One region of the Shewanella algidipiscicola genome, then DNA from elsewhere that is predicted to be linked to it. Evidence: predicted binding sites of a transcription regulator. Region 1 holds the regulator's gene; the other holds the start of a gene.
What was found. Region 1 encodes sigma-54, which starts transcription at its own class of promoters, with help from an activator protein. Its sites were predicted from a motif close to GTTGGCACGNNNNTNGNNT; they were not measured.
Positions count from the first base shown of each region.

Region 1 (4,878 bases):
ACGTTGACGGCGTGTTTTCTGACGGGCTAGTTTACATGAGCAACTCTGGCGACGAGCTGAAAACCTTCCACACTCGTGATGGCTATGGCGTTCGCTCGCTACTGACTAGCGATATTCCTGTGGCCATTATTACCGGACGCAAATCAAAAATTGTCGAAGACCGTATGACAGCCCTTGGCATTAGCCACATTTATCAAGGTGTCGACAACAAGCTCATTCCCTATCAAGAGTTATTAGCTCGCTACCAAGTCAGCCCACAACAGGTGGCTTATATTGGCGATGACATGGTCGACCTCCCCGTGATGCAACAAGTCGGTTTGTCGGTGTGTGTCGCCGATGGTCACCCTTATGTTAAACAGCATGCCGATATGGTCACTCATATTAAAGGCGGCCACGGCGCGCTACGTGAATTAACCGACCTGATTTTGCTGAGCCAAGATAAGTTTGACTCGGCCCACGGTATGAGCATATGAACAGAGTCACCCTGGCGATTATCGCGTTTTTTGGTACCGCTTTAATACTCTATTGGCAGGTACAGTCCAAGCACGGCTCACAAGCATTGCTGCTCGACGCGTCCGATCGTCCAGATTATGTGATTAACAACATCAATAGTGTGCAATACGACGAGCAAGGTAAGCTTAATAGCCGCGTCTCGGCTAGCCATATGGAACACTATGCCGAGCGTAATATCACCTATTTTACCCAGCCCATCTATCTGGTCTATCCCGATAACGGCGATGCACAGTGGCGGTTACGCTCGGCTAGGGGTACATTAGACAAAGACAGTGGCAGAGTCATCTTAGAAAATAATGTCATTATTGACGCCATTAGCCCTGAAGAGCCCATCCAAACCATAGAAACTAACTATATGGAGTTGGATCTCAACACCATGATCATGACATCCGATCGAACCATTCGGATCACCGGTAACGATTTTTTAATTACTGGCAAAGGCTTATATGCTGATCTCAATGCACAAAAAGTACGACTGACGAGCCAGGTAGAAGGAACATATGAAACTAAATAATCTTATTCTTGCAGGCCTGTTAACCATGGTGAGCTTGCAGAGTGCGGCGAATGAAACTGACCTGCTGCAAGAGGTTAAGATTTCAGCCGCGAGCCAAGAAGCTGATATTAAAAATAATCAGATTATCTTTAATGGCCCAGTTGAGGTAACTCAGGGCTCGATTAAAATTTTGGCGGATGAATTACGTGCGTTTACCAAAGAAAATAGTAGTGGCAAAATCTTAGTGGCCACAGGTAAGCCAGCAACCTACACACAGGTGATGGAAAACGGCCGCCCTGCGTCAGCCAGCGCCAATGAGATCCGCTACGAACTGTCGACTCGCACCTTAACCCTTATCGGCAATGCCACCCTCGAACAAGAAGGTAGCCAAGTCACGGGTAATCAAATTCGCTACAACATAGAACAGCAACAGTTGATAGCCGAAAGCACAGGTAGCGATCGCGTGATCACCATCATTCAGCCTGAAAATTACCAAGACAACAGCAACAGTCAGCCCCAAGAACAGCCCAAGCAGGAACAGTAATGACAGAGATGACGCTAAAAGCGGTTAATTTAGCCAAAAGCTATAAGAGCCGCGCCGTGGTACAAGATGTCAGCTTAACCGTGCGTACAGGGCAGATTGTCGGCTTATTGGGCCCTAATGGCGCCGGTAAAACCACGACCTTTTACATGGTTGTTGGTCTGGTGCAGAGTGACAAGGGGCGCATTTTTATTGATGATGATGATCTCACCCTAGATCCTATGCATCTGCGCGCTCGCAAAGGAATTGGCTATCTACCGCAAGAAGCCAGTATTTTCCGTAAATTATCGGTGCGCGATAATATTATGGCGGTATTACAAACCCGGCGCGAGCTCAATAACGATGCGCGCGAAGAGGAGTTGGAGCATCTGCTAGAAGAGTTTCATATCACCCACATCCGCGATAGTCAGGGGATGGCACTGTCAGGGGGTGAACGTCGACGCGTCGAAATCGCCCGAGCATTAGCCGCCAACCCTAAGTTTATTTTGCTCGACGAACCCTTCGCTGGGGTCGATCCCATTTCAGTTATCGACATCAAAAAAATTATTGAGCAGTTGAAAAACCGTGGCCTTGGGGTATTGATCACCGACCACAACGTACGGGAAACATTGGATGTGTGTGAGAAAGCCTATATTGTCAGCCACGGCAACTTGATTGCCGAGGGAACACCCGCAGAGATCTTAGATAACCAACAAGTTCGAGCGGTGTACTTAGGGGAACAATTCAAGCTATAGTTAACGTTATTAGCGCTCAAGGTAAAGGCGAAACCGTTTTTACCTTAGTAAGTAGATCATTCGCCTTAGCGGTTTAATACCGGAGGCAGCTTTCTCACTTTAGAATTAGAAACAAGGGAATAGCAGTACGATGAAAGCGTCACTTCAGCTCAAAATGGGTCAGCATTTAACCATGACGCCCCAGTTGCAACAAGCTATCCGCTTGTTACAACTGTCGTCATTGGAGCTGCAGCAAGAGATCCAGCAAGCACTAGAGTCTAACCCTCTACTCGAGTTAGACGAGGAGCAAGAAGGCGCCAATATCGACTCAGAACAAGAGCGTAATGACAACTTCGACACCGATTACAATGAGCAACGGCAAGTCGACTCTAGTGAAGACAATTCGAGCTTAGAAACCTCCGATGCGCTCAACCAAGACTCTATGCCCGATGAGCTGCCCGTCGACACTACATGGGATGAGGTCTATACCGCATCACCTAACTCCAGCTCTGGTGCGATGCGCGACGATGACATGCCATTTCAAGGGGAAACCAGCGAAGGCCTGTATGAGCACCTCGAATGGCAAAAAAACCTCACCCCCTTCTCTGACAACGACCTCGCTATCGCCACCGCCATCATTGACGCCATAGACGAGCGAGGTTACTTGACGCAGACTTGCGACGATATTCTTGAAGCCATGGGCGATCCTGAAATCGAGCTCGATGAAATTGAAGCGGTATTAAAGCGGATACAACATTTCGATCCTATCGGGATCGCTGCCAGAGACCTCAGCGAATGCCTGATGATCCAACTGGCCCAATACAGCTCCGACACCCCGCATATCGACAATGCCAGGCTCTTGATCCGTGATTACTTAGATCTGATTGCCGGGCGAGATTTTCGCCTATTGATGCGTAAGACCAAACTGAAAGAAGATGAACTACGCGAGGCCATAGCGCTGATTCAAACTCTTAATCCACGCCCAGGGCTGGCCATTACCGCCAGTCGTGATGAATACGTGATCCCCGATGTCACAGTTAGCAAGAAAAAAGGTCGCTGGGTAGTCGAGCTTAATCCCGATAGTATGCCTAAGATTAATGTAAACCAACATTATGCCTCAATGGCACGCAGCACCAAAAACCAAGCCGATGGCCAGTTTATTCGTGGTCACCTGCAAGAAGCTAAATGGTTTCTAAAAAGTTTAGAGAGCCGCAACGATACCTTACTCAAGGTCACCAACTGCATTGTCGATTTCCAGCAAGGGTTTTTCGAGTTTGGTGAAGAAGCGATGAAACCTATGGTGCTTAATGATATTGCCGAAGCGGTCGAAATGCATGAATCTACCATCTCGCGGGTCACCACCCAAAAGTATATGCACACGCCAAGAGGGATTTTTGAGCTAAAATACTTTTTCTCCAGCCATGTTGGGACCGACGATGGTGGCGAATGCTCTTCTACTGCGATCCGCGCTTTTATTAAGAAGCTAGTCGCCGCAGAAAATCAAAAGAAACCCTTAAGTGACAGTAAAATGGCACAACTGTTAGCCGAGCAAGGTATTCAAGTCGCTAGACGCACGATAGCAAAATATCGTGAGGCGATGTTTATACCGCCGTCAAATCAACGTAAAAGCTTATAATCAACAACTGGAAACCGGAGGAATCACTTTATGCAAATAAATCTGACTGGGCACCACATTGAGATCACCCAATCTCTGCGCAACTATGTTGAAGAAAAGTTTACAAAGCTTGAACGGCATTTCGATCAGATCAATAATGTCCACGTGATATTAAATGTCGAAAAATTGATGCAAAAAGTTGAAGCAAAGTTACATCTTAGTGGTGGAGAAATATTTGCAACATCAGAGCACGCGGATATGTATGCCGCGATAGATTCCCTGATCGATAAATTAGATCGTCAGGTCATTAAACATAAAGAGAAGCTAACAAAACATTAACGATGGAACTTAGTACCATCCTGCGGCCGGAGTGCACAACCTGCGCCACTCCGGGCAGTAAGAAAAAGGTACTGGAACTTATCAGCGACTTGGCCGCTGTCCAGTACCCCACCCTTTCCTCTCAAGAGATTTTTGAAAGCCTTTTGGCGAGAGAGAAAATGGGCAGCACAGGTATAGGCAATGGTATCGCGATCCCTCACGGACGGCTGACGAATATTGAGAAACCCGTCGCCGTATTGATTAAATGTGCGGAGCCAATTGCATTCGATGCAATTGATAATCAGCCGGTCGATATCCTCTTTGCATTACTGGTTCCCGCAGAGCAATGCGAGCAACACCTTAGCACTCTCGCCGCGATGGCAGAGAAATTAAGTGATAAAGCTATCATCAAACAGCTAAGAAAAACCCACGACGAAGCAGAACTGTATCAGGTGATCACCCAATGAAATTGGTAATGGTATCTGGGCGCTCAGGCTCAGGAAAATCGGTAGTCCTTAGGGTACTGGAAGATCTGGGCTATTACTGTGTCGACAATCTGCCACTGCAGATGATGGACTCGCTGCTCAGTCAGCTTAAAGGTAGAAATGAACTTGTTGCGATTAGCGTCGATGTGCGCAACATGCCCAGCGAAGATATCCAGCTTGAAAAGCAGCTAGCGAATCTT
Region 1 is NZ_OXJV01000001.1:185,822-190,699, reverse strand. Features, by position in the region: gene kdsC (3-deoxy-manno-octulosonate-8-phosphatase KdsC) at 1-473, shown strand, start outside; gene lptC (LPS export ABC transporter periplasmic protein LptC) at 470-1,027, shown strand; gene lptA (lipopolysaccharide transport periplasmic protein LptA) at 1,014-1,550, shown strand; gene lptB (LPS export ABC transporter ATP-binding protein) at 1,550-2,281, shown strand; gene DN599_RS00840 (RNA polymerase factor sigma-54) at 2,412-3,896, shown strand; gene hpf (ribosome hibernation promoting factor) at 3,927-4,214, shown strand; gene ptsN (PTS IIA-like nitrogen regulatory protein PtsN) at 4,217-4,660, shown strand; gene rapZ (RNase adapter RapZ) at 4,657-4,878, shown strand, end outside.

Region 2 (4,878 bases), 740 kb from region 1:
CTAAATTAATCGAAAATCAGCCGATTGTGGCCGATGACAAAAGCCTAGCTTTACTGGCCTTGGCGCAAAAGGTGGCTCATTCAGATGCTTCGGTAATGATCCTGGGACCAAGTGGTTCGGGCAAAGAGGTATTAGCCCGCTATATTCATCAGCATAGTACCCGCACCGAAGGCCCTTTTGTGGCCATTAACTGTGCGGCGATCCCTGAAAATATGCTTGAGGCGACCCTGTTTGGTTATGAAAAGGGGGCATTTACTGGCGCTTATCAGGCCTGTCCGGGTAAATTTGAACAGGCGCAGGGTGGCACCTTGTTGCTTGATGAGATCTCTGAAATGGACTTAGGCTTACAGGCCAAGCTATTACGGGTATTGCAAGAGCGCGAGGTCGAGCGTTTAGGTGGTCGTAAAACCATTAAGCTAGATGTGCGGGTTTTGGCGACCTCCAACCGTGATTTAAAAGCTTTTGCTGCCAGAGGCGAGTTTCGTGAAGATCTCTATTATCGGATTAACGTGTTTCCACTGACGTGGCCTGCATTGTATCAACGCCCCGCGGATATTTTGCCGCTGGCAAAACACTTAGTGCAGCGTCATGCTAAGTCGAGCGGATTAGCGTACGTGCCACAATTAGATGAGTCGGCATCACGGCGTTTATTGACCCATCGCTGGCCGGGTAACGTACGCGAGCTGGATAACGTGATACAGCGAGCCCTGATCTTACTGTCGGGCGATACCATCACGGGAGGCGATATTATTATCGACAATCAAGATATTGGTATCGACAGTGCCCCGCAGTTTGGCGAGTCAAAAAGCGCCGAGTTAGATGGCCTCGGCGATGAGCTCAAAGCGCAAGAGCACGTGATCATCCTCGAGACACTGTCCCAGTGTAACGGCAGTCGTAAGTTAGTGGCCGAAAAGCTGGGGATCAGTGCCCGTACACTGCGCTATAAGATGGCTAAGATGCGCGATTTAGGCATTCAACTGCCAGCGTAATTCCCCCCCTTACCTTAAAGTAGAAAGCACAACATAGGTTATGTCCGATAAGCGCAGCAGAAGTTATCTTCTTATGCTGCGTTTTTATTTGTGCTATTTAACGCCCGCGGTTCGCAGCTTATTTGCGTGGTCAACTCTGGACCTAAGCTTGACTTAATTGTCACCTCTAGGTGGTTATTTAAGCGATTCGCTGGCTTAAAGTGCTATCGGTTGACCATTTTGGCAATAATATTGCATTAGCCTTGCTAACAGAAATTTTTCGTCAATAATACGACGACTAAGAGGTTAGTATGCAGATTGGTGCCAATTCATTATTGCAGGAGATGCAATCGCTTAGCGGTGAAATTAAGCCTAGCGGGATCACTCCTAACATAACTCAGCAAGTCGCTAACACCAGTGGCAGTGACTTTGGTCAACTCCTCTCACAAGCGGTCGGCACAGTGAACTCGTTACAGGGTCACTCATCGTCGATGCAAACACGTCTCGATATGGGCGATACCCGGGTGACTTTATCTGATACGGTTATCGCGCGCGAAAAAGCCAGCGTCGCATTTGAAGCCACAGTGCAGGTGCGTAACAAACTTGTCGAAGCGTACAAAGAGATCATGAGCATGCCAGTATAATGGACAGCTTTTCTGATCAGGCATTTCTTAAATAAAACACACAGCAGGTATCTATAGTGAGCACAGATATGGTAGTGGGAACAAACTCTACTGCAGACGACATGTTAGCCGGTGGGGTCCAAGAAGAGCACAAACCCAGTGGTGGTGGTGCTTTTGGCGGCGTCGACATGCTACGTCAAGTGACCATGATCTTAGCGCTGGCGATCTGTTTAGCCTTGGCTGTGTTTGTCATGTTGTGGGCGCAAGAGCCTGAATATCGCCCGTTGGGCAAAATGAGCACTGAGGAGATGGTACAAGTCCTCGATGTGCTAGATAAAAATAAAGTTGACTACCAAATTGATGTCGATGTATTAAAAGTGCCAGAGGATCAATACCAAGAAGTTAAAATGATGCTCAGTCGCGAAGGTATTGACAACTCGGCGACAAAAAATGACTACCTGTCTCAGGACAGTGGCTTCGGCGTCAGTCAACGCATGGAACAAGCGCGCTTAAAACATAGCCAAGAGCAAAACCTCGCCCGTACTATCGAAGAGCTTAAGAGTGTCAGCCGCGCTAAAGTGATTTTGGCCATCCCCAAAGAAAATGTTTTTGCTCGAAATCGTTCAACCCCAACCGCAACCGTGGTCATCAGTACTCGCCGAGGCGGATTAGGCCAAGAGGAGATCGACTCGATTGTCGATATCGTCGCCTCTGCGGTACACGGCCTTGAGCCCACACGCGTCACGGTTACAGACTCTAATGGTCGTTTACTCAATTCGGGCAGTCAAGACGCAGTATCGGCGCGAGCTAGGCGAGAGCAAGAGCTAGTGCAGCAAAAAGAGTCAGAATATCGTAATAAGATTGAGTCGATATTGATGCCTATTCTCGGCCCAGAAAACTTTACCGCTCAGGTCGATGTGAATATGGACTTTACTGCCGTTGAGCAGACCGCGAAACGCTTTAATCCTGACTTGCCTGCCATGCGCAGTGAAATGACTGTTGAAAATCAATCGGTGGGATCGACTACGGGCGGCATTCCTGGCGCCCTGACGAACCAACCGCCAATGGAGTCGAACATTCCTGAAAATGCGCTGGATAACCAACAAGAGCGTACTGTTCCTGGCTCGAGTCACAAAGAAGCCACCCGCAACTATGAACTCGACACCACCATTAGTCATACCCGTCAGCAAATTGGCGTGGTTAGGCGCGTCAGTGTATCGGTCGCCATTGACTTTAAAACCGGTCCTGCTGGCGCCGATGGGCAAGTGCAACGTGTGGCGCGCACAGAGCAGGAGTTGGCCAATATTCGTCGGCTACTTGAAGGTGCCGTGGGCTTTAATACTCAGCGTGGTGACATGATTGAACTGGTTACGGTTCCCTTTATGGATCAGTTGATTGAAGATGCACCTGCGCTGGAAATGTGGGAGCAACCTTGGTTTTGGCGCGCGGTTAAGCTAGTAATGGGTGGACTTATCATTCTGGCCTTGATCCTCTTTGTCGTGCGGCCTATGTTAAAACGGCTTATCTACCCCGATGCCGATAAGATGCCAGACGATCCAATGCTAGGGGGAGAGCTTGCAGAAATTGAAGATCAGTATGCCGCCGACACCTTGGGCATGTTAAATCGCCCTGATGCCGAATACAGTTATGCTGATGATGGTTCAATTTTGATACCAGATCTGCATAAAGATGATGATATGATCAAGGCCATCCGCGCCCTAGTGGCCAACGAACCGGAACTGTCCACCCAAGTAGTCAAAGGTTGGTTACAAGAAAATGAGTAATGATAAAGATATTGCAATCAAAGGTAATGCCGCCGAGTTCAATGTTGATGATCTGAGCGGCATTGAGAAAACAGCGATTTTATTACTCAGTTTGAGTGAAGCTGATGCAGCCTCCATTTTAAAACACTTAGAGCCTAAGCAAGTGCAAAAAGTCGGCATGTCGATGGCTGCCATGAAAGACTTTGGCCAAAGTAAAGTGATTGGGGTACACAAACTGTTTTTAGAAGAGGTGCAGAAATACTCTTCTATTGGCTTTAATAGTGAGGAGTTTGTGCGCAAAGCCTTGACGGCAGCCTTAGGTGAAGACAAAGCCGGCAACCTGATTGAACAGATCATCATGGGCGGCGGAGCGCGCGGACTTGAGTCATTAAAATGGATGGACGCCAGACAGGTTGCCACCATTATTCAAAATGAACACCCGCAAATCCAAACCATTGTCTTATCATATCTTGAGCCGGATCAAGCGGCGGAAATTTTTGCTCAAGCACCAGAAAATACTCGTTTAGATTTGATGATGCGTATTGCTAACCTAGAAGAAGTGCAACCCGCAGCGCTGCAAGAACTTAATGACATCATGGAGAAACAGTTTGCTGGCCAGGGCGGCGCGCAAGCTGCCAAGATGGGCGGGCTCAAAGCCGCAGCCAGCATCATGAACTACCTCGATACCGGAGTTGAAAGTCAGTTGATGGAAACCCTGCGTGAATCCGATGAAGAGTTAGCCCAGCAGATCCAAGACTTGATGTTTGTGTTTGAAAACCTCTCCGATGTTGATGATATTGGTATTCAAACCTTACTGCGTGAAGTGCAGCAAGATGTGTTGATGAAAGCCCTTAAAGGCGCTGATGATCAACTTAAAGAGAAAATATTACGTAATATGTCCAAACGTGCCGCTGAAATTCTTAACGATGATTTGGAAGCCATGGGGCCTATTCGCATCAGTGAAGTGGAGATGGCGCAAAAAGAAATTTTGTCTATTGCCCGTCGTTTAAGTGATGCTGGCGAGATCATTCTCGGCGGTGGCGGTGGCGATGAGTTCCTATAATGAGTAACGCCGACGATCGTTCAACACCTAAAGATAAGGCTGACTTTAGTCACTGGCAGTTGCCCGATGTGACTGTGGTCGACAAGACGCCCAAGGAGAATCTCTTTGGTCGCACAACTCAGGTTAAAGAGGCGGTAGAAGTCGAACAGCAGGTGTTGCCGCCGACGCTTGCCGAAATCGAAACTATTCGCGCCGAAGCCGAAACCGAAGGGTTTGAACAAGGCCAGCAACAAGGCTATCAAGAGGGCTTAGAAAAAGGCCGCCTCAGCGGGTTAGAGCAAGGTCATCAAGAAGGCTTCAGCCAAGGCGAAGAGCAAGGTTACCAGCATGGCTTGACTCAGGCGCAGCAACAAGTTCAGCAATTTGAAGCCTTAATGCAGCAATTAGTGGCACCTTTATCGCTACTCGATACCGAAATTGAGCAATCTCTGGTAAATCTCAGCATGACCTTAGCCAAGGCG
Region 2 is NZ_OXJV01000001.1:929,998-934,875, reverse strand. Features, by position in the region: gene DN599_RS04225 (sigma-54-dependent transcriptional regulator) at 1-989, shown strand, start outside; gene fliE (flagellar hook-basal body complex protein FliE) at 1,280-1,612, shown strand; gene fliF (flagellar basal-body MS-ring/collar protein FliF) at 1,681-3,375, shown strand; gene fliG (flagellar motor switch protein FliG) at 3,368-4,417, shown strand; gene fliH (flagellar assembly protein FliH) at 4,417-4,878, shown strand, end outside.
Region 2: the regulator sigma-54 is predicted to act here: its motif matches at 1,208-1,226, upstream of fliE (flagellar hook-basal body complex protein FliE).